Tistrella bauzanensis: one gene and its partner. The protein of the gene in region 1 binds, or shares a complex with, the protein of each later gene. Links are inferred from orthologs where the notes say so. Each region holds a gene or a part of one and is shown in the gene's direction. Other genes may lie near its edges. The genes, in order: IEW15_RS14590 and dnaN.

The links.
Region 2: the proteins of IEW15_RS14590 (region 1) and dnaN are in contact, whole or in part, in a solved structure (PDB 1OK7), measured with the Escherichia coli proteins. The link is inferred for Tistrella bauzanensis from one-to-one orthologs.

Annotation. Positions count from the first base shown.
Region 1 is NZ_BMDZ01000034.1:47,077-58,901, reverse strand. What follows is about bases 1-2,901. They hold IEW15_RS14590 (DNA polymerase IV), read left to right. Parts: upstream 1-759; coding sequence 760-2,043; downstream 2,044-2,901. Other genes in these bases: IEW15_RS14585 (isocitrate lyase/PEP mutase family protein), read right to left, coding at 2,148-2,901; IEW15_RS14595 (ROK family protein), read left to right, coding at 1-593. Also shown: more of IEW15_RS14585, read right to left, coding at 2,902-3,047; arsB (ACR3 family arsenite efflux transporter), read right to left, coding at 3,155-4,219; organoarsenical effux MFS transporter ArsJ, read right to left, coding at 4,216-5,517; IEW15_RS14570 (ArsJ-associated glyceraldehyde-3-phosphate dehydrogenase), read right to left, coding at 5,514-6,566; IEW15_RS14565 (metalloregulator ArsR/SmtB family transcription factor), read right to left, coding at 6,615-7,538; IEW15_RS14560 (DUF2272 domain-containing protein), read right to left, coding at 7,613-8,470; IEW15_RS14555 (L,D-transpeptidase family protein), read right to left, coding at 8,479-9,144; IEW15_RS14550 (M48 family metalloprotease), read right to left, coding at 9,308-11,104; IEW15_RS14545 (hypothetical protein), read right to left, coding at 11,101-11,478; IEW15_RS14540 (CHASE2 domain-containing protein), read right to left, coding at 11,561-11,825. UniProt on the Escherichia coli protein: Poorly processive, error-prone DNA polymerase involved in translesion repair and untargeted mutagenesis. Copies undamaged DNA at stalled replication forks, which arise in vivo from mismatched or misaligned primer ends.
Region 2 is NZ_BMDZ01000050.1:1,021-10,805, reverse strand. The notes cover bases 4,383-7,268. They hold dnaN (DNA polymerase III subunit beta), read left to right. Parts: upstream 4,383-5,207; coding sequence 5,208-6,329; downstream 6,330-7,268. Other genes in these bases: recF (DNA replication/repair protein RecF), read left to right, coding at 6,383-7,268; dnaA (chromosomal replication initiator protein DnaA), read left to right, coding at 4,383-5,020. Also shown: mutM (bifunctional DNA-formamidopyrimidine glycosylase/DNA-(apurinic or apyrimidinic site) lyase), read left to right, coding at 1-181; IEW15_RS18125 (hypothetical protein), read left to right, coding at 178-600; IEW15_RS18120 (enoyl-CoA hydratase), read left to right, coding at 731-1,504; rpsT (30S ribosomal protein S20), read left to right, coding at 1,681-1,950; IEW15_RS18110 (rhodanese-like domain-containing protein), read left to right, coding at 2,599-3,069; more of dnaA, read left to right, coding at 3,176-4,382; more of recF, read left to right, coding at 7,269-7,588; gyrB (DNA topoisomerase (ATP-hydrolyzing) subunit B), read left to right, coding at 7,732-9,785. UniProt on the Escherichia coli protein: Confers DNA tethering and processivity to DNA polymerases and other proteins. Acts as a clamp, forming a ring around DNA (a reaction catalyzed by the clamp-loading complex) which diffuses in an ATP-independent manner freely and bidirectionally along dsDNA.

The DNA of each region.
Region 1 (11,825 bases):
GCACCGGGGTCGGCGGCGGCATTGCCATTCAGGGGCGGGTCCATCATGGCGCCGACGCGATCGCCGGTGAATGGGGCCATGTCCCGATGCCCTGGGCGCAGCCCTGGAGCCGCACCGCCGGCGCAGCGCTGCCGCCCGATGCCGACCGTGTTCCGGAACTGCCCGGCCCCGCCTGTTACTGTGGTCGCAGCGGCTGCATCGAAACCCTGCTCTCCGGCCCGGGCCTGGCCGGCGATGCCGCGCGCCTGCGCGGGCAGGACGAGGCATCGGCCCTGGCCTGCCGCAGCGCCGAGGCGGTGATCGCGGATGCGCGCCAGGGCGACGAGATGGCGATCGCGGCGATCATGCGCTGGCGCCATCGCCTGGGCCGGGCCTTCGCGATGGTCATCAATCTTCTGGACCCGGATGCGATCGTGATCGGCGGCGGGCTGTCGCAGGTGCCGGAACTGATGGACGCGATCACCTGCGATCCCACGCCGCTGATCGGCCCTTGGCTGTTCTCGGACCGGGTCCGCACCCCCGTGGTCGTCGCCCGCCATGGCGACGACAGCGGCGTGCGCGGCGCGGCGCGGCTGTGGGACGTGGCCCGCTGAGGGAGGTGACCCGCTGAGAGAGGTGACCCGCTGAGGCCGGCGCAACCCGCTGGACAACCGGGCCGGGCAGTGAGAACATGAAGGGAACATTCCTCTGCCCCGCCAGCAGCCCGGTGTCCCGCCAGAAACCCGGCGCGGGCAGTCTCTCTGGTCCGGACGTCGCGCCATGAGCCACGACAGCAGCCTGCCCGGTGACGATGCCATGCCGGCGGCCGTGGATGGCTGGCTGTGCCGGTCGTGCGGCAACACCGATCCGCCGCCCGGGTCTGCGCAAGGTTGCCCGGCCTCCGCAGCGGCACAGCGCTGCCCGGCATGCGGCTCGGCACGGGTGATCGCCCATCCCGAGCTGCACCGGCTGGCGATCGCGCATGTCGATTGCGACGCCTTCTATGCCTCGGTTGAAAAGCGCGACCGGCCGGAGCTGATCGACAAGCCGCTGATCGTGGGCGGCGGTCATCGCGGCGTGGTCGCGACCTGCTGCTATCTGGCGCGGATGAAGGGCGTGCGTTCGGCGATGCCGATGTTCAAGGCGCTGGAGCTGTGCCCGGATGCCGTGGTGCTGAAGCCCGACATGGCCCGGTATCACGAGGCCGGCATGAAAATCCGCCGGCTGATGCGCGCGCTGACCCCGCTGGTCGAGCCACTGTCGATCGACGAGGCCTATCTGGACCTCGGCATCGCCGCCGCCACCGTCGCCGATGGCGGCGCCAGCCCCGCGCAACGGCTGGCGGCGCTGGCCCGACGCGTGGAGCGCGAGGTGGGGGTGACGGTGTCTGTGGGGCTGGGCCCCAACAAATTCCTGGCCAAGCTGGCCTCGGAACTCGACAAGCCGCGCGGCTTCGCCGTGATCGGCGCGGCCGAGGCTGCGGCCTTCCTGGCCGACAAGCCGGTGCGGATGCTGTGGGGGGTGGGCCCGGCCTTCACCCGCAGGCTCGCCACCGACGGCATCACCCGCATCGGCCAGTTGCAGAGCCTGGGGCCGCAGGCGCTGGCGCAGCGCTATGGCCGCATCGGCGCACAGATCGCAGGCTTTGCCGCCGGTCTGGACCCGCGCCGGGTGACGCCCTGGCGGCCGACCAAGAGCGTGTCGGCCGAAACCACCCTGGCCCGCGACGAGCGCGATGCCGGCCGGCTGACCGCCTTGCTGCCGCCGCTGGCCGAGCGCGTGGCCGCAAGGCTGGCCAAGGGCGGGCTGGTCGCCGAAGGCGTGGTGCTGAAGCTGAAGACCGCCGATTTCACCACCCTGACCCGCAGCCGGCGGCTGCGGGCCGCCAGCGATCAGGCCGCCCCGCTGATCGATGCGGCAAGCGATCTGCTGGCGCTGGAACTGCGCGATGGCGGTGTCAGTGGCCGCGGCACCGCCTTCCGGCTGATCGGCCTGGGCGCCCATCCGGTGCGCGACCGCGCAGGCGACCCGTCAGTGCCAGACCTGTTCGCACAGGTATCCTGACCTGTTCGCACAGGTGTCCTGACAACAGGTGTCCTGGCATTGAACAAGGCGATACGGGCCGGCTGGTGTCGCCGTCACACCTCGGCCCATCACACCTCGGCCCGTCACACCGCGGGCCGCGACGCCATGACGCGGGCGGCCTGATCCAGATAGGCCTGTTCCCGCGCCCTGACATCGGGCAGACCGACCAGGTCGTTGAAGCCCTTGAAATCGAGCATCCGGTCGGCGAAGCCGGTGGTGATGCCGTCGCGGCGCAGGGTGGCGAACAGGTCGCGCGCCGCCCGGGCCACCGCATAGGTCAGCGCCACCGGATGGGTGACCACGGCATAGCCGATCTCGTGCAACTCGGCCGCGGTCAGCATGGGGGTCATGCCGCCCTCGATGTTGTTGGCCAGCAGCGGCGCCTTCACCGCGGCGCAGATCCGGCGCATCTGCTCCACCGTCTCCGGCGCCTCGACGAACACCATGTCGGCACCCAGTTCGCGATAGAGACAGGCGCGATCGATGGCCGCATCCAGCCCCTCGGTCGCCAGCGCATCGGTGCGGGCCATGATCACCAGATCGCCGTCGCGTCGCGCATCCAGCGCCGCCTGAAGCTTGGCGACCATGTCCTGGACCGGCACCACCGCCTTGCCGGCCATATGGCCGCAGCGCTTGGGAAACACCTGATCCTCGATGAACAGCCCCGCGACCCCCGCCTGTTCATAGGCGCGCACCGCCCGGCGGACATTGGTGACATTGCCGAAGCCGGTATCGGCATCGGCGAATACCGGCACGTCCACCGCATCGCAGATCCGGGCATAGTGATCGGCCAGTTCACGCATCGACAATTGCGAGGTGTCGGGCTCGCCGATCAGGGCGGCGGTCGAGGCATAGCCACCGCAGGTGATGGCCTCGAAACCGGCCTCGGCCGCGATCCGTGCGGTCAGCGCATCCTGGACACCGGGCATTTCCAGAATCTCGGGCGCCTCAACCAAGGCGCGAAAACGGGTGGTGCGACGCATGGGGACAGCCGATCCGATGTGATGAAGCCGGGGTGTCCCATCGGTATACCGCAAACCCCGTGGTCGCGGCCAGTCCTGGCGGCGCGCACCAGGGATCAGAGCATGGATCAGGCCGTCGCGGCCGGAAACCAGTGCCGGGTGCGGCGGGCGAAGGCCACCAGCGACAGCATCACCGGCACCTCGACCAGAACGCCGACCACGGTTGCGAGCACGGCGCCGCTGTCGATGCCGAACAGGCCGATCGCCACCGCCACCGCCAGTTCGAAGAAATTCGAGGTGCCGATCAGCGCCGCCGGCGCCGCCACCGAGAACGGCAGCTTCATCACCCGCGCCGCCAGATAGGCCAGGGCGAAGATGCCATAGGATTGCACCAGCAGCGGCACCGCCACCAGCACCACGCCCAACGGCCGGTCCAGCACCCGCTGGCCCTGAAACGCGAACAACAGGGCCACGGTCAGGATCAGCGCGCCCGCACCCCAGGGCTTCAGCCGGTGCGACAGATCGTCGAGCGCGCGCTGTCCGCCACCGCCTGACCGCAGCATCCGCGCCCGCACCAGCATGGCGGCCGCGAACGGGATCACCACGAACAGCAGCACCGACAGCAGCAGCGTGTCCCAGGGCACGAACACCTCGGCCACGCCCAGCAGCAGGGCGGCCAGCGGCGCGAAGGCCAGGATCATCACCAGGTCATTGATGCCCACCTGCGCCAGGGTGAAGGCGCCATCGCCATCCACCAGCCGCGACCAGACGAAGACCATCGCCGTGCATGGCGCCACCCCCAGCAGGATCATGCCGGCGATATAGGCCCGGGCATCCTGCGGATCGACCAGATCCGCGAACACATGCTCGAAGAACAGGATGCCGAGCGCCGCCATGGTGAAGGGCTTGATCAGCCAGTTGACCACCAGGGTCAGCACCAGCCCGGCGGGGCGGCGGCCGGCATCCAGCACCGCGCGCGGCGCGATGCCCAGCATCATCGGGAAGATCATCGCCCAGACCAGTACCGCGACCGGCAGGTTGATCCGCGCGATCTCGGCCCCGGCCAGCGCGCCTGTCGCCTGCGGGAACGCCGCACCAAGCGCGATGCCGGCCGCGATCGCCAGCGCCACCCACAGGGTCAGGTGGCGTTCGAAGCGGCTGATCGGCGACATGGCGGGCGTATGGTCGGTCATTCGGGCAGATCCTGAAGCGGTGCCGTGGGATCGGCGGCGGGCGGCACCGGCAGCGCCAGCGCGATCAGAAAGGAGAGTGCTACCATCACCGCCGAGCCCGCCAGACACAAGGCCAGACCGCCGGCCGCGAACAGCAGCCCCGAGGCCAGCGTGCCCACCAGCCGTCCCATGGCATTGGCCATGTAATAGAAGCCGACATTCAGCGCGATCCGGTCGCCTTCCGCATAGGCCAGAATCAGATAGGAATGCACGGCCGAATTGATCGCGAACACCACGCCGAAGGCCAGCAGCCCGCCAACCACGATCCAGGCCGCCATGTCCAGCGTGGGATCGCCGGCAAGTGCCGCCGCCATCGCCGCCGGAATCACGGCAAGCACCGCCGCCCAGATCCGTGCGGCATCGCGGGCCACGGGATCACCCACAGCCGGATCGCCTGCGACCGGCGCCCCACGCCGACGAACCAGCGCCGGCGCCGACGCCTGAACGATGCCATAGCCGATGGTCCAGACCGCCATGAAGCCGCCGGTACGCGCGAAGCTCCAGCCCAACCCGTCATGCAGGAACACCGGCAGCCCGACCACGAACCAGACATCGCGGGCCCCGAACAGGAACAGCCGGGCCGCCGACAGCAGGTTGACCGCCGGATTGCGGGCGAAGATGCCACGGAACGGCGCCTTGCGCGCCCGTCCGCCCAGCCCCGCGGGCACGGCGACGAGCGCCGCCATAAGCACCACGCCAAGACCCGCCGCCATCACGACCAACCCGCCCTGAAAGCCCAGCCCGCCCAGCAGGGCGCCGCCCAGGAAGAAGCCCACGCCCTTCAGCGCGTTCTTCGACCCGGTGAGCAGCGCCACCCAACGGAACAACAACCCGCCGCCGGATGCGGGATCATCCGGGACCACGGCCTTGATCGCGCTCTTGGCGCTCATCTTGGTCAGATCCTTGGCGATGCCGGCCAATCCTTGCGCCAGCACCGCCCAGATCACCCCGGCCTCACGCCCCCAGGCCGGATCGAGCGACGCCAGCATCAGCAGCGCGCCGATCTGAAGCGCCAGCCCCGACCACAGCGTGGCCCGCAGGCCGAACCGCGTGGCGACCCAGCCACCGACCAGATTGGTGACCACGCCACAGGCTTCATAGAGCACGAACAGCAGGGCGAGTTCGACCGGGCTGTAGCCGAGGGCGTTGAAATGCAGCAGCACCAGCATGCGCAGCGCGCCGTCGGTCAGCGTGAAGCCCCAATAGGCGCCGGTGACGGCGGCATAGGCCCGGACACCCGCGCGCGCGGCGGCGGTCATGTCGCCGACACCTGCATATGCCCGGCCATCCGCGCCGCCAGATCGATCATCCGGGTCGCATAGCCCATCTCATTGTCATACCAGGCATAGATCTTCACCTGGGTGCCGGCGATGACCCGGGTCGACAGCCCGTCGACGATCGCCGAGCGGGTGTCGCCGCGATAATCCACCGACACCAGCGGCCGCATCTCGAAGCCGAGGATGCCGGCGAGCGACCTGGATGCGGCGGCCGCGAACAGATCGTTCACCTCGGTCACCGAGGTCTCGCGCGCCATTTCGAACACCGCATCGGTGAGCGAGGCGTTGAGCAGCGGCACCCGCACGGCGATGCCGTCGAGCCGACCCTGAAGATCGGGAAAGATCAGGCCGATCGCGGTCGCCGAGCCGGTGCTGGTCGGGATCAGCGAGGTGAGCGCCGAGCGCGCGCGGCGCAGATCCTTGTGCGGCGCATCGATCAGGGTCTGGGTATTGGTGACGTCGTGGACGGTGGTGATGCTGCCATGGCGGATGCCGATCGCCTCGTGCAGCACCTTCACCACCGGTGCCAGGCAATTGGTCGTGCAGGACGCCGCCGTCACCACCGGCGTCGGCTCCTGCCCCATCCAGTCGCCCAGCAGGTGGTCATTCACCCCCACCACCAGATTGAGCGCACCGGCCTTGACCGGCGCCGCCACCAGCACGGCGCGGGCGCCGGCGGTGATATGGCCGTCGAGGCTCGCCCGGTCCTTGAACCGGCCCGATGCCTCGATGACCAGATCGATGCCCGCCGCCGCCCAGTCGCAGGCATCCGGGGTCGCGGCCTCCGTGACCGCGATCCGGCTGCCATTGACGGTCATGCTGGTCGCGGCCGCGCTGATATCGGCCCGCATCCGACCATGGACACTGTCGAATTCCAGCAGATGGGCGGCGGTCGCGGCCGGGCAATGCGGATCGTTGATCATCACCAGATCGAGGTCGGCAGCGCGTGCCGCCCCGTGATCGCCGCTCAGCAGCCCGCGGGCGACCAGACGGCCGATGCGGCCGAAGCCGTTGATCGCAACGCGGGTCATGGGGCTGGTCTCCGTCGGTTTCAGGTGTCTGGTTGCAGGCGGCTGGCCTCAGGCGGCCGCCGTGCGGCCGATATCATCGATGCTCTTCTGCAGGGCCAGCCGGTCCAACGCCGTGATCGACAGATTGGCGAAGATGCCGATCCGGGTGTTGAGCATGCGGAAGGCTTCAGCCACCGCCAGCACCCGCTCGGCCGGGGTGCCGGACGCATCGGCCGGGTCGGGCACGCCCCAATGGGCGGTCATCGGCTGGCCCGGCCAGACCGGGCAGGTCTCGCGGGCATGGTCGCAGACGGTGAAGACGAAATCGAATTTCGGCGCACCCTCGGCCTGGTATTCGTCCCAATTCTTCGAACGCAGGCCCTCGGTGGGAATGCGTGACCGCTCCAGCAGCGTCAGCGCCAGCGGATCGGGCTGGCCAGCCGGGTTGCTGCCGGCGCTGAAGGCGCGGAAGCGGCCGCGACCCAGATGGTTCAACAGCGCTTCGGCCATGATGCTGCGCACGGCATTGCCGGTGCACAGGAACAGCACGTTGTAGACACGGCCGCGATCCAGGGTCGCAGCGGGCTGGGCGGCGGCGGCAGGCTGGGGGGTGTCGGTCATCTGAGCCTCGATCGGCAGACGGGGTGCGGCTGGTGCCGCGAGCGGACCGCATGCGGCCCCCACCTGCAAATCCGCGCAGACATCAGGGTGGCCGCCACAGCAATCGGCGATCAGGAAACCGATCAATGCCCGCGCCCCGCCGGTTTCGGCCCGATAGATCAACTGCCGGCCCTGGCGTTCAACGGTCACCAGCCCTGCCCGCTCAAGCTCTTTCAGATGAGCTGAGAGCGTCGAGGGCACGACCCCCAGACAGACCGCGATCGCACCCGCGGCCAGCCCGTCGGGCTCCGCGCGCATCAGCAGGCGGAACACGGCGAGGCGGGTCTCGTTGGCGAGCGCCTGAAACATCCGGGTGGCGGCAACGGCTTCCATGTTTCGACAATACCCGAAATAACGAATGATTCAACGACAGGCTGATGACGGTTCCATGAAATCCGGTTCGGCCGTCACCGGTCGATGGCGGCCAGGGTCACGAACCAGTGCGGCGTGCCCGTCACCGGCACCGGTCGGCCCAGCGGGTCGGCGGGAAACAGGCTCATCGCCACCCGGTCGCGGACATTGCCGCCGATGGCGGCAATGGTGCCCGGCGCCACCCGCACCACCAGATCGCAATGCATGCCGCGGGGCCGGGTGTCCCAGCCGCTCTGCCGGGCGGCGATCACCTCGGCGGCGCGATCCTCCCAGCGGTCGAGTTCGGGCGCGCCATCGCTGCGGCCGCGATCGGCGCACAGCAGATCACCGGGCCGCAGGGCGGTGGCCATGGGTTCCGCCGGCACGAAGCGGGCGGTCGGGTCGTCGGGCGTGCGGATCGCCCGGAAGATCACATGGTCGACATAATCCAGATGCCGCGAGGCCGGCGGCAGATCGGCCGGCGACACCCCGGCGGCACAGGCGACATAGGAAATGAACGCCGCCGACCACGGCGACAGTTCGGGCACGTCGGATGCCCCCATCTTCAGGCCGTGATCATCCGCCGCCGCGCGCCAGTAGAGCTGCAGCCGGGCGCGCACCCGGCTGTCGGTCTCGTCAAGCCCGGCCGGATTGAGCGACGGTGCGCCGCCGCGGAAATCGACCACCGGCTGGCCGAAGGCCCGCCATTCGGCCTCGGCCGCCGCCACCATCGCCGGCACCATGGCGCCGGCCGGCGGCTGAGGCGCGCAGGCTAGCGGCGCCGCGCGCGGCGCATCGGCGCCCGGCATGCCACCGGCGCAGGCCGACAGCAGCAGCGCCGCCGCCAGGGTCGCGGCGGCGCCCCGGCCCACCCGCCGCCACGGCTGTTCGGGCTCGGCAGTCATCATCGCCATCCGCCCGGTCAGCCGCGCATCTCGATCGGGAACGGCATGCGGCCGTTATAGGAAATCATCTCGCGGATCTCGTCGATCTCCTGATTGGTCACCGCCAGACAGCCCAGGGTCCAGCTACGGTCGCCGCGGGCATGGATCGATGTCCAGGGCGTATCGCCGGTGCCGTGCAGACCGATGGCGCCGCCAAGCGGCACCTGCTGCCCCAACTGCCGGGCACGCTCGCGATCCTCGGCATTGGGATAGTCGATCGGGATGAACCAGCGGAAGCCATCACCCGACGGCCGGCCCGGCGGCATCATGTGATATCGGCCCTCAGGGGTCAGCGCATCGCCCTCGCGGCGCTTGGGCCCGGCACCGCCACGGCCGATCGCCACCGAATAGCGCGCCACCTCGTGTTCGCCGCCATAGAAGACCAGCGTGCGCTCCAGCTTGAACAGCACCGCCCGATCGGCGAAATACGGCCCCGCCACGACCTCGGGCGTCGCCGCCACGTCAGGTACCGGCTCAGGGGCCGGCGGCATCACCGCCACCGGCCCCGGCCGGAAGCGCGGCTGGCAGCCGGCAAGCAGGGTCGTTGCTGCCGCCACCCCGCCCAGTCCGATGCGCAGCAGGCCCCGCCGGGACGGGTGGCGTGGTGCTGCGGGATCACGAGGCGGGGTATCGTCAGGCGCCATGGACTGCTCCGTTGTGGCAGAAAGCCGGCCCGTCCGGCGCCATATCGCGACGCAACCACCGGGCCGCCCACAGGATGAGGGCGCGGCACCGCACACGGCAAGTGTTTCCGTGTTGCGCCGCGCCGAATGGCACCCCCCCGCACCGGCGGTCAGTTGGAACGGTCTACCGGCCCGCGGACAGGCTGTTGATGATGTCGCCGGCGACCGTCGGCTCCGTCTTCAGATCCTCTTCCGACACATTTTCACCCGCCGCCGCCCGGCAGATGAACCGGATATCCGGCAGATAGACACTCATGCAGCGCTGCAGGGGCTCGTCGAAGGGCTGTTCGGCATCGCGCAGCGCCGCGATCCGCAAGGGCAGCAGCCGGGGCGGATATTTGGCCCGGGCCTCGCCTTCGGCGATCCGGTCCAGCGCCGCCTGAGGCCGGCGCTCGATCAGATCCAGACGGGCCAGGGATTCGAACGGCATCAACCCCGCCTGAGGCATCGCCACCGCCCGTTCATAGGCCTGGCGCGCCGCACGGTTGTTGCCGGTGGCGACATGGGCCTGCCCGGCGATGGTCAGCAGGAACGGATCACGCACCCGGTCGATGCGCCCCAGAGCCTTCAGGAAGCCACGATAATCGACATCGGCATCCGCATCCGATGCGCCCGACAGGCTGGGCATCAACCCGAAGGCACGGGTGTAGAGTCTCATCTCGCGCTGGATGTCCTTGCGCGCCAGAAGCCGGGCCAGCGGATCGGGCCGTTTATCCTCGGTCTTCTTTGTCAGCAGGGCGCGCGCGCCACCCGATGCGGCCGCGTCCCCCCGCAGGGATGCCAGCCGCTGTGAATAGTCCACAGCCAGCTCCCTGCGCGCCTCGATCGGCGGATGATCATCGGTGAAGAAAAGGAACACCGACTTGCCGACCGACATGGCGATGTCGCCGAACATGTCGGTCGTCGCCGCCTTGTCGACCGCCCCGACCTCTGCCATCTCGGTGCCGCTCTGGCGGATCTGGGCCGCCGCGGCATCAGCCGCGGCCGCTTCCAGATCCTGTTTTTCAACCGCGAGCCCTGAGAGCATGGCCACCATGTCGCCGGCATGCGGGCCGCCCGGCGGCAGGGCCGCCAGAAGATCCTGCGCCAGCAGATCGGCCTGCAATTCCTCGGCCTGATTCCAGGTGCTGCCGATCACCCGGTCGACATACTGGCGATAGATGCCCGACGGCCGCCGCAGGCGCTTTTCATCCGCCTCGACAGATCGTCCATCGCGCGCGGATGACTGCCGCTGACCCACCATCGAACCCGCGACGGCCTCGGCCCGGCCACCACCGACGAAGGCCGCCATGTCACCAAGCGTCGTCAGGCTGGCGACGGTGCGGTCGCGGTTCGAGTCGCCGTCATTATGCGACAGCAGGATATGGCCCAGTTCATGCGCCAGCATGGCGGTGACGATGGGATCCGTGGCACGCGCCTGATCGAGCAGCAGCCCCATCGGCACCACCAGCCGCCGGCCGGGCATGGCTGAGGGCTCGCTGTTGGTGCTGGCACTCAACACCACCTCGACCGCCGGCCGATGCTCCGCGGGCCAGCCCTGCAAGAGCAGATCGACCCGGTCCTGAAGATAGGTCTGCACGTCGGGAAAACTGGTCGCCGCCTCGACATCCAGCGTGCCCTGCACGCGTCGGCTGCGCTGGCCTGGACCATAGAGCGAGGTATAGGAAATCTGGTCAGGGGTCGGCGCATAGGCGAAATCGAGCGGCTGAGCCGCAGTCGCCCGCGGCATCAGCGCGGTGACCTCGTCGCTGTCGATATAGCGGCCGTCGAAGCGGGCGAGCGACGGCTCGCCGGTCACCATCGCGCGGACATCGGACATCGCGCCACCGACAGCCTTCTTGACCTCCTCCGTGCACCCGGCCAGCAGCCAGCAGGCGGCGGCCAGGGCGGTGATCCGGCAGGCAATGCGTGGCGCCATCATCCCGCACCTCCCGCATTGCACAGGCCCAGCCCCTGGCTGCCGGTCGACCGTTGCGGCCCGCTGCCATCCATCTGCCGGACGTTCTGCGACAATTGAACGTCGGCGCGCGGGATCTCCAGGTAATTCCGTCCGTCGGGGGAGACGGTGACATAGTCATCATCCACCTTGATGATGAACAGATCGATCGACGCGGCCAGCAGATCCTCGCGGGTGATGCGTTCGCTGTCGGTGGTGCCGGCGACGCGCACCGTCGTGGTCGGCGCCAGCACATCGGTGATCCGCATCGGATCGGCGCATTGCCGGCTTGCCATCGCCGGCATCTGCGGCAGCAGTGCGGCCACGATCGTGGCTGCAAGAGTGACTGACTTGATCATCACGGGCCTCCCCTCCCTGTTTCAGATCTCGATCGTGTTCAGACCCCGATCTTTCCGGTACCACTCCTGCCATCCGACCGGGTCACGCGTCCTCCGGATCGGGTCTGGTGAGCTGGTGCCATTCCCGGCGGATGAAATAGCCTGCGGTCAGTCCGCTGACCGAGACGACGCCGATCCAGTTGAGCGGTGCCTCGCGGCAGACCGCCATCAGCAGCCAGACCGACAGGGCAGCCAGCCCGGCCATGACCACCCAGGCCAGACTGTGCTTGATCATCCGCATCGCCAGCGTGTCGCCCGCCCGGCGGCCACGATAGATCCGGAAGCCGAAATACAACGACAGGCAGCCC
Region 2 (9,785 bases), on another replicon or contig:
CGGCGGGTCCAGCCTGAAGGATTTTGTGGGCGCCTCGGGGGAACTGGGCTATTTCCAGCACAGTTTCCGGGTCTATGACCGCGCCGGCGCCCCCTGTTCCAGCGCGGATTGTGACGGTAGAATCGACCGGATCGTCCAGTCCAACCGTGCAACCTATTTTTGTTCCCGGTGCCAGGTATGATCTCTGCCCGATCGAAGACGCTGTTGACCGCCGCCCTGCTGGTGGCCCTGTCCGCCGCCGGCCCGGGGCGGCCGGCATCGGCGGCGGATGCGGATGCCAGCTTCCTGGCCCAGGTCGAAGATCTGCCCCTGGCGCCGGGTCTCGCCGAGGGCGATGGGGGCTTTACGTTTGACAAGCCCGACGGGCGTATCGTAGAGGCTTACGCAGTTGGTCGGGTAACCGGTGCCGAGGTGATGAGCTTCTATCGTGAGGCACTACCCCAACTGGGCTGGCGGGAAGTGCCGGCGCGGCCGGGCGTCGTGTTTCTGCGCGGCGCCGAGCGCCTGACCATCGAGACCGCCCAACAGGCGGCGGGCCGGCTGGTGGTGCATTTCGTGCTGGCGCCTGAAACGGGGCCGGCCGGCCGGCCCGTGGATTGACGGCGGTGGATCGACGGCGCCGGCACCACAGGACTTGCCAGACAATTCAGCCGTCGAGAGGGAGCCGCCGCCTGCGGGCGTGCCCCGCTCCTCAAGACGTCAGGCGGGATCGCGGAGGGAGCAAGACCCCATGTCCTACAAGACCATCATCGTCGACACGCGCGGCGCCGTGGGCATCGTTCAGTTGAACCGGCCCAAGGCGCTGAACGCGCTGTGTGCCGAACTGATCGAGGAACTGAATGCGGCGCTGGACGCCTATGAGGCGGACCCCGAGATCGGCGCGATCATCGTCACCGGCAGCGAGAAGGCATTCGCCGCCGGTGCCGATATCAAGGAGATGCTGCCGAAGTCGTTCCAGGACGTCTATATGGAAGACTTCATCTCGCGCTGGGAGCGGATCACCCGCTGCAAGAAGCCGGTCATCGCCGCGGTGTCGGGCTATGCGCTGGGCGGCGGCTGCGAACTGGCCATGATGTGCGATTTCATTCTCGCGGCCGAGAATGCGAAATTCGGCCAGCCCGAAATCAATCTGGGCACCATTCCCGGATCGGGCGGCACTCAGCGTCTGACCCGGTTCGTCGGCAAGTCGAAGGCCATGGAAATGTGCCTGACCGGCCGGATGATGGATGCCGAGGAAGCCGAGCGGGCCGGGCTGGTCAGCCGGATCGTGCCGGTGACCGATCTGATGGACGAGGCGCTGAAGGTGGCCCAGGCCATCGCCGCCAAGTCGCTGCCATCGGTGATGATGGCGAAGGAGGCGGTGAACGCCGCCTACGAGACCACGCTGACCCAGGGTGTGCGGTTCGAGCGCCGCCTGTTCCATTCCAGCTTCGCCCTCGACGACCGCCGCGAGGGCATGACCGCCTTCTCGGAAAAGCGCGAGCCGCAGTTCAGGAACCGCTGAGCCGCCGCCACGGCCGTATGCTGAAAGGCTGCGGTGGCATTGCCACAATCGGCGCCGCTCCGTCGGCGCCGGTTTCGGCTTTGCCGATAACGTCTTGACTCATGTCCGGCGCGCACCTATCGTCTGCCGCCTGAGTTTCCTTTTGTTCCCAGACCGATCCGAAGGGCCGACCCCTTATGGCCAATCATGACTCCGCCAAGAAGCGTATCCGCCGCAACGCGCGCCGGGCCGAAATCAATGGCGACCGTATCAGCCGCATCCGGACCTTCGTGAAGAAGGTCGAGAAGGCCCTGCTTCAGGGCGATAAGGATGCAGCCGTTGCCGCTTTCGCCGTTGCCGAGCCGGAACTGCGCCGTGGCGTCAACAAGGGCGTTCTGCACGCCAATACCGCGTCTCGCAAGATCTCGCGCCTCAGCGCGCGGGTGAAGGGTCTGGCCCAGGCCTGATCCGGCCCCGGAGCCGGCCGGGTGCAGACCTGGTCCGGTTTCGAGCTTGCGTCAGACTGTGATCTGTCCTGCGGGGCCGGCATCGGTTCCCGTCGTCCAGGCATCTGATTCGTCGGCGTTGTCCGGTTGAATCAGGCCTGCGGCCGGCTGGAATCTGCAGGCCGGACCTAGCCGTTCAACGCACGGCATGCGTTCATCGCGTGCCGTGCGTTGTCGCGTCTGGGCGTCGTCTTGTAGCAAATGACCGCGTTCACATTTCGGTCCCATTGCCAGCCGGACGGGCGGGGGCTAGTCTAGCCTCATCGAATGCAGGTCCGTACCGATGCGGGTGTGGCCCACTGGTTCCGATGTCGTCGATGCCCTGAGCGGCCGGCAGCCTTGGCCTTTATGGTCGCGGGCGGCCCGGGCGCACAGCCGGGGTATCATCCGGCATGCGGCTGCCGGCCCGGGGATGCCCGGTCACAAGCCGACCTGCTCCCCAAGACACAAGTGGATGAAGGCGCTTCGCGGTTCGATGCAGTGGCATTGAGCCTCGCCGGATACGCTTTGCCCGCAGACCGATTGCCAGTTGCCGGCTGTCGCGGCATCGTTCGGCCCATCCTTCATCCTTTTCGTCCAGATCTGCCAGAGGAGCCACGAGGCGACGCCATGGCCAGCACCGATGACATCCGCCTGAATGCCGCCGCCCGCACCGGTGCCCATGCCGGCTACGCCGGCGACGTGACGCCTGAAGAGGCATGGTCGCTTCTTGAGCAGCATCCCGATGCTGTTCTGGTCGACGTGCGCACCCGTGAGGAGTGGATGTTCGTGGGTCTGCCGGCCCTGCAATCTCTGGGCAAGGAACCAAGGCTGATCTCGTGGCAGGTCTGGCCGCAGATGGCACAGAACCACGATTTCACCGGCACCCTGGCCGAGGCCGGTATCGGCCCTGATCAGCCGGTGGTGTTTCTGTGCCGCAGCGGCGGGCGGTCACGGGCGGCGGCGATGGCCGCCACCAGCGCCGGCTATACCGCGGCCTTCAACATCGAGGGCGGCTTCGAAGGCGATGTGGGTGAAGACGGGCATCGCGGCACGGTGAACGGCTGGAAGGCGGCGGGGCTGCCCTGGTTCCAGAACTGACGCCACCGCCCGTCACCGCCGCGCCGCTGTCCGGAAGGGGGCGGCGTGGTTGCCGTTCGTCCGCATGAAGCCGGGCGACCCCCGCCAATTGCGACTGCCGTTGCCCATGACCCCGGTTTCCGATCCCGCCGACTTTGCCGAATACGAGGCGCAATGGGGCCGCGTTCGTGATGCGCTCCGCAGCGAATTCGGCGACGCCGCCTTTTATTCCTGGCTGAAGCCCCTGTCGCTGGCTGCCGTGACCGAGGGCCGCGTGACGATCGCGGTGCCGACGCGGTTCATGCGCGACTGGGTCGTATCGCATTATGCCGATCGTATCCGCGTGCTGTGGTCGTGGGAAAATCCGGCGGTCCGCCGGGTGGACATCTCGGTCGCCGGTGCCTGGGGGGCTGCCGATCCGGCATCGGCCAAGGCCGCCGCCGCCGCCAGGGCCGCCGGTGCCAAGGCTGCCGACGATGATGCCGTCGCTCCGGTTGTGCCGCCGGCAGCCAACGGCCCCCGCTCGGGCGGGGCTGCCATCTATAACGGTGAAGGTTACAACGGCGAGGGCCGTGGCGGCATTTCCGGCGGCTATGTGACCGGCGGCTATGGCGGTGGCGCGCCGCTGCCGCCGCGCAGCAGCAAGCCGTCGCCGGTGCCGGCCGGCCAGTCGCGGGCGGGCGGGGGGCCGGCGAATCAGCCGGGCAGCCATCAGCCCCCGGGGCACCAGCCTGGAAGTCACCAGTCCGGAGGTCACCAGTCCGGAGGTCACCAGTCCACGGGCCATAACGCTTCGGGGCGCGGGCCGTCCGGCCATGACGGCACAGGTTCCGGTCCCGTGGCCTATGGGGCGGGCCGCAACGGCCGCAGTGGTGCCCAGGCGGCGCCGATGTCCGAGGCCGAAGCCGATGCCGAGGCCAGCCACCGCGCGGCGGAACGCATCGATCAGTGGTCGGCCGGTCTGGATCCGCGCTTCACTTTCGACAATTTCGTCTGCGGCAAGCCGAACGAACTGGCCCATGCCGCGGCGCTCCGGGTGGCGGAAAGCGAAACCGTACAGTTCAACCCGCTGTTCCTGTATGGCGGTGTCGGCCTTGGCAAGACCCATCTTATGCATGCCATCGCATGGCATATCCGCGGCCGCAACCCGCGGCGCAAGGTGGTGTACATGTCGGCCGAGAAGTTTATGTACGAATTCATCCGGGCGCTGCGCTACAAGGATACGATGGCGTTCAAGGAGCAGTTCCGCTCGGTCGACGTGCTGATGATCGATGACGTGCAGTTCATCAGCGGCAAGGATTCGACTCAGGAGGAATTCTTCCACACTTTCAACGCTCTGGTGGACCAGAACCGGCAGATCGTGGTGTCGGGCGACCGCTCGCCATCGGATCTGGACGGGATGGAGGAGCGGCTGCGCTCGCGCCTCGGCTGGGGCATGGTCGCCGATATCCACCCCACCACCTATGAACTCAGGCTGGGCATCCTGCAGCAGAAGGCCGATCAGCTGGGTGCCGTGGTGCCGGGCAAGGTTCTGGAATTCCTGGCCCACAAGATCGCCTCCAACGTCCGCGAGCTTGAGGGCGCACTGAACCGGGTGGTGGCGCATGCCACCCTGGTCGGCCGCGCGATCACGCTTGAGACCACACAGGAGGTGCTGCAGGATCTGCTGCGTGCCAATGAGCGCCGGCTGACCATCGAGGACATCCAGAAGCGGGTGGCCGAGCACTTCAACATCCGGGTGTCGGACATGCATTCCGCCCGCCGCTCGCGGGCGATCGCCCGGCCCCGGCAGGTGGCGATGTATCTGGCCAAGCAATTGACCCAGTCCAGCCTGCCGGAGATCGGCCGAAAATTCGGCGGCCGCGACCATACCACCGTGATGCATGCGGTGAAAAAGGTCGAGGAACTGGGCAGCCAGGACAGCAGCTTCGCCGACGATATCGAGCTGCTGCGGCGGATGCTGGAAAGCTGAACCGCAGCGCGCGGGGAATGCCCGCAAAGCTGGCGATGCAACTGGCTTGCAGTTATACTCTCAGGCCCCGGCGGGCCTGGAGTTCCGGCCCGCCACGAACCCCTGAACCTGCCGGCCGGGCGTGCCCCAAGCCGATTGACGTCCGTTCCCGCCACCCAAGCGGAAACAGCCCTCACCGGGAGCGCACATGAAGCTTTCCATCGAACGCGCCGCCTTGCTCCGTGCGCTCACTCACGTGCAGAGCGTCGTCGAGCGCCGCAACACCATACCGATCCTGGCCAATGTCCAGTTCGAGGCCGACGCATCGGGCGCGCTGCGCCTGACCGCGACCGATCTGGACCTGTCGGTGGTCGAGGAGGTGCCGGCGACGGTGGTCCAGGCGGGGCGGACCACGGTGCCCGCCCATACCCTTCACGACATTGTCCGCAAGCTGCCCGACGGCGCCGAGATCGAGCTGGCGCTCGATGCCGCCAAGGGCCAGATGAAGCTGTCGGCGGGGCGCTATGCCTCGGCGCTGTCGGTGCTGCCGGCCGAAGACTTCCCTGAGATCGCCGAGGGCAATCTGCCGTTTGCCTTCCATCTGTCGGCCACCGACCTGAAGCGGCTGATCGACAAGACCCGGTTCGCGATTTCGACCGAAGAGACCCGCTATTACCTGAACGGCATCTATCTCCATGTCGCCGAAAGCCCGGATGGCCGGCGGCTGCGCGCGGTGGCGACCGATGGTCACCGTCTGGCGCGGGTGGAGAGCGAGGTGCCGGAGGGTGCGGCCGGCATGCCGGGCGTGATCGTGCCGCGCAAGGCGGTGGGCGAGCTGCGCAAGCTGATCGACGAGATCGAGGACGAGGTGGCGGTGGCCTTGTCGGAAACCAAGATCCGGTTCGCCTTCGGCCGCGTGGTGCTGACCTCGAAGCTGATCGACGGGTCGTTCCCGGATTATGAGCGGGTGATCCCGGCCGGCAACGACAAGATCGTGCGCATCGACGGCAAGCCCTTCGCGGCCGCGGTCGACCGGGTGGCGACGATTTCCAGCGAGAAGTCGCGGGCAGTGCGTTTCGCGCTCAGCGATGGCCGGCTGGATCTGGCGGTGACCAGCCCCGATCACGGCTCGGCGAGCGAAGAGCTGACGGTCGATTACGAGGGGCAGCACATCGAGATCGGCTTCAACTCGCGCTATGTGCTCGATGTGGCCGGTCAGATCGACGGCGACCTGATGGAGATGGCGATCGCCGACGGAGCCTCGCCGGTGGTGATCCGCGACACCGCGGATGCCGGTGCCCTGTATGTGCTGATGCCGATGCGGATTTGATCACGTCCGATCCCACGTTTCCCGACACCCCATATCAGCCCGGCGGGTCCGCAGTGCCCGGTGGCGCAGGCGATACTGTGCCGGCGCTGACCCGGCTGGTGCTGACCGGCTTTCGCAACTATGCCGGGCTGCGGCTGGCGCTCGATCCCCGGCCGGTGGTGCTGACCGGCGCCAATGGCGCCGGCAAGACCAATCTGCTGGAAGCGGTGTCGATGCTGGCGCCCGGGCGCGGCCTGCGCGGTGCCCGGTTGGCAGATATGGACCGCTTGGCCGATATGGACCGTCTGGCCGCGATGGATCATCGGGATGAGACGGGTCATCTGGGCGGAACGGGCCATACCGGTGCCGGTTGGGCGGTGGCGGCAACGGTGCGGACCGGCGACGGGCCGGTCGAGGCCGGCACCGGTCTGGCCGGCGGCGGGGGGGAGCGGGAACGCCGGGTGGTGCGGATCGACGGCCGCAATGCCAGTGCCGCGGAACTCGGCCGGCGCTGGTCGGTCTTGTGGGTGACGCCGTTGATGGACCGACTGTTCATCGATAGCGCCGGCAACCGGCGGCGGTTCTTCGACCGGCTGGTCTATGGCCTGGATCCCGACCATGCCGGGCGGATCGCCGCCTATGAGCAGGCGATGCGCGAACGCGCCCGGCTGTTGCGCGACGGCCGCCGCGACCCGGCATGGCTGGCTGCGCTGGAAGCCACGATGGCGGCCAAGGGGGTTGCGATCGCGGCGGCGCGGCTGGGTTTCATGCGCCAGTTGAAGGCGGTTCTGGCTGCGGGCGACGGGGCTTTCCCACGCGCGCGGATTGCGATTGAGGGCGAGGTGGAGGCGGCTCTGGCCGTGGAACCCGCCCTGGCGGTTGAAGACCGGCTGGCCGCAAGGCTGGCCGAGTGCCGCGGTCAGGATGCCGAGGCCGGGGGCACCCGGGTCGGCCCGCACCGCAGCGATCTGGTGGTGACCCATGATGCCGGCGGCATGCCGGCCGCGCGGTGTTCCACCGGCGAACAGAAGGCGCTGCTGCTGGCGATCGTGCTGGCGGTGGCGCGGCTGAAACGGACAGTGGAGGGATCGGCCCCGATCCTGCTGCTGGACGAGGTCGCAGCCCATCTCGATGCCGAGCGGCGCACAGCACTCTATGACGTGCTGGTGACGCTCGGTTCCCAGGCCTGGCTCACCGGCACCGACCGACCGCTGTTTGCGGGGCTGGAGGGACGGGCTCAATTCTTGCGGATCGCCGATGCCTCGGCGATGCGCGAATGAGCACGCGTCATGGATGGCTGGTCTCCCGGCCGTCCGGCAGGATCATGGGCGTCTCCACGGCGGAGGCCCGTTCATGACCGGCGACGCGCGCGCATGCCCCAGACCGAGGAAGCCCCATGGCCGAGGATGATGGAACCGGTTCGATGACAGAGCAGCCCGCACACTCCCAGTCCGAGACTGCCATCGCAGCCACGTCCTATGGTGCCGACTCGATCAAGGTTCTGCGTGGCCTGGATGCCGTGCGCAAGCGCCCGGGCATGTATATCGGCGACACCGACGACGGCTCGGGCCTGCACCACATGGTCTATGAGGTGGTCGACAACGCCATCGACGAGGCGTTGGCCGGCTGGTGCGATCAGGTCCATGTGGTGCTGAACGGCGACGGATCGGTGACGGTCCGCGACAATGGCCGCGGCATCCCGGTCGATATCCATGACGAGGAAGGCGTGTCGGCGGCTCAGGTCATCATGACCCAGCTGCATGCCGGCGGTAAGTTCGACCAGAATTCCTACAAGGTGTCGGGCGGCCTGCATGGCGTGGGCGTGTCGGTGGTGAACGCGCTGTCGGAATGGCTGGAACTCAGGATCTGGCGCGCCGGCAATGAACACTATATGCGCTTCAAGATGGGCGAGGCGGTCCAGCCGCTGGAGATTGTCGGCCAGAGTGGCGACAAGACCGGCAGTGAAATCACCTTCATGCCGTCGACCGAGATCTTCACCCAGGTGAATTTCGATGCGGCGACGCTGGAGCGTCGGCTGCGCGAGCTCGCCTTCCTGAATTCGGGCGTGACCATCGAATTCGTCGACAGCCGCACCGATACCCCGGTCAGCCACCGTATGCATTACGACGGCGGCATCGAGGCTTTCGTGCGCTATCTGGACCGCAGCAAATCGCCGATGCATGGCACCCCGATCACGGTATCCGGCGAGCGCGCCGGCATCATGGTCGAAGTGTCGATGCAGTGGAATGACAGCTATCACGAGAACGTGCTGTGTTTCACCAACAACATCCCGCAGCGTGACGGCGGCACCCATCTGGCCGGGTTCCGCGCGGCGCTGACCCGCACCATCAACGCCTATGCCACGTCATCGGGTATCGCCAAGCGCGAGAAGGTGTCGGTGTCGGGCGAGGATGCGCGCGAGGGGCTGACCTGCGTGCTGTCGGTGAAGGTGCCGGACCCGAAATTCTCGTCGCAGACCAAGGACAAGCTGGTCAGTTCCGAGGTGAAGCCGGCGGTCGAGAATCTGGTCGGCGAACGGCTCGACCAGTGGTTCGAGGAGCATCCCCAGGACGCCCGCGCGATCGTGGGCAAGGTGGTCGAGGCGGCGGTGGCGCGTGAGGCCGCGCGCAAGGCCCGCGAACTGACCCGGCGCAAGAGCGCGCTGGACATCACCAGCCTGCCCGGCAAGCTGGCCGATTGTCAGGAACGCGACCCCGCCAAATCCGAAATCTTCCTGGTCGAGGGTGACTCGGCAGGCGGATCGGCCAAGCAGGGCCGCAACCGCGCCAATCAGGCGATCCTGCCGCTGCGCGGCAAGATCCTGAATGTCGAGCGGGCGCGGTTCGACAAGATGTTGAGTTCCGCTGAAATCGGCACGCTGATCTCGGCGCTGGGCTGCGGCATCGGCCGGGACGATTTTAACGCCGACAAGCTGCGCTATCACAAGATCATCATCATGACCGACGCAGACGTGGACGGAAGCCATATCCGCACCCTGCTGCTGACCTTTTTCTATCGTCAGATGCCTGAACTGATCCGGCGTGGTCATCTGTACATCGCCCAGCCGCCGCTGTACCGCATCAAGCGCGGGACCAGCGAGGTCTATCTGAAGGGCGAGCTGGCGCTTGAAAACCACCTGATCGGCCAGTCGCTGCAGGATGCCGTATTGACCCTGCATTCGGGCGCCCAGCGTGCCGGCGGCGATCTGCGCACGGTGGTGGAGCGTGCCCGCGACGTCGCCAATCAGTTGAAGGCGATCGCACGGCGGGCGCCGCTCTGGCTGCTGGAGGAAGCGGCATTGTCGGGCGCGTTGTCGGAAGCCTCTTTCGCCGATGCGGTCGCGGCCGAACAGGCTGGCCGGATCCTGATCGCCCGGCTGGACGCGCGGTCGAACGAGCATGACCGCGGCTGGAGCTATGCGGTGGAGACCAGCGCGCCGGAAGGCGAGGCCGGCGGCACCGGCCCGGTGCCGCGCGC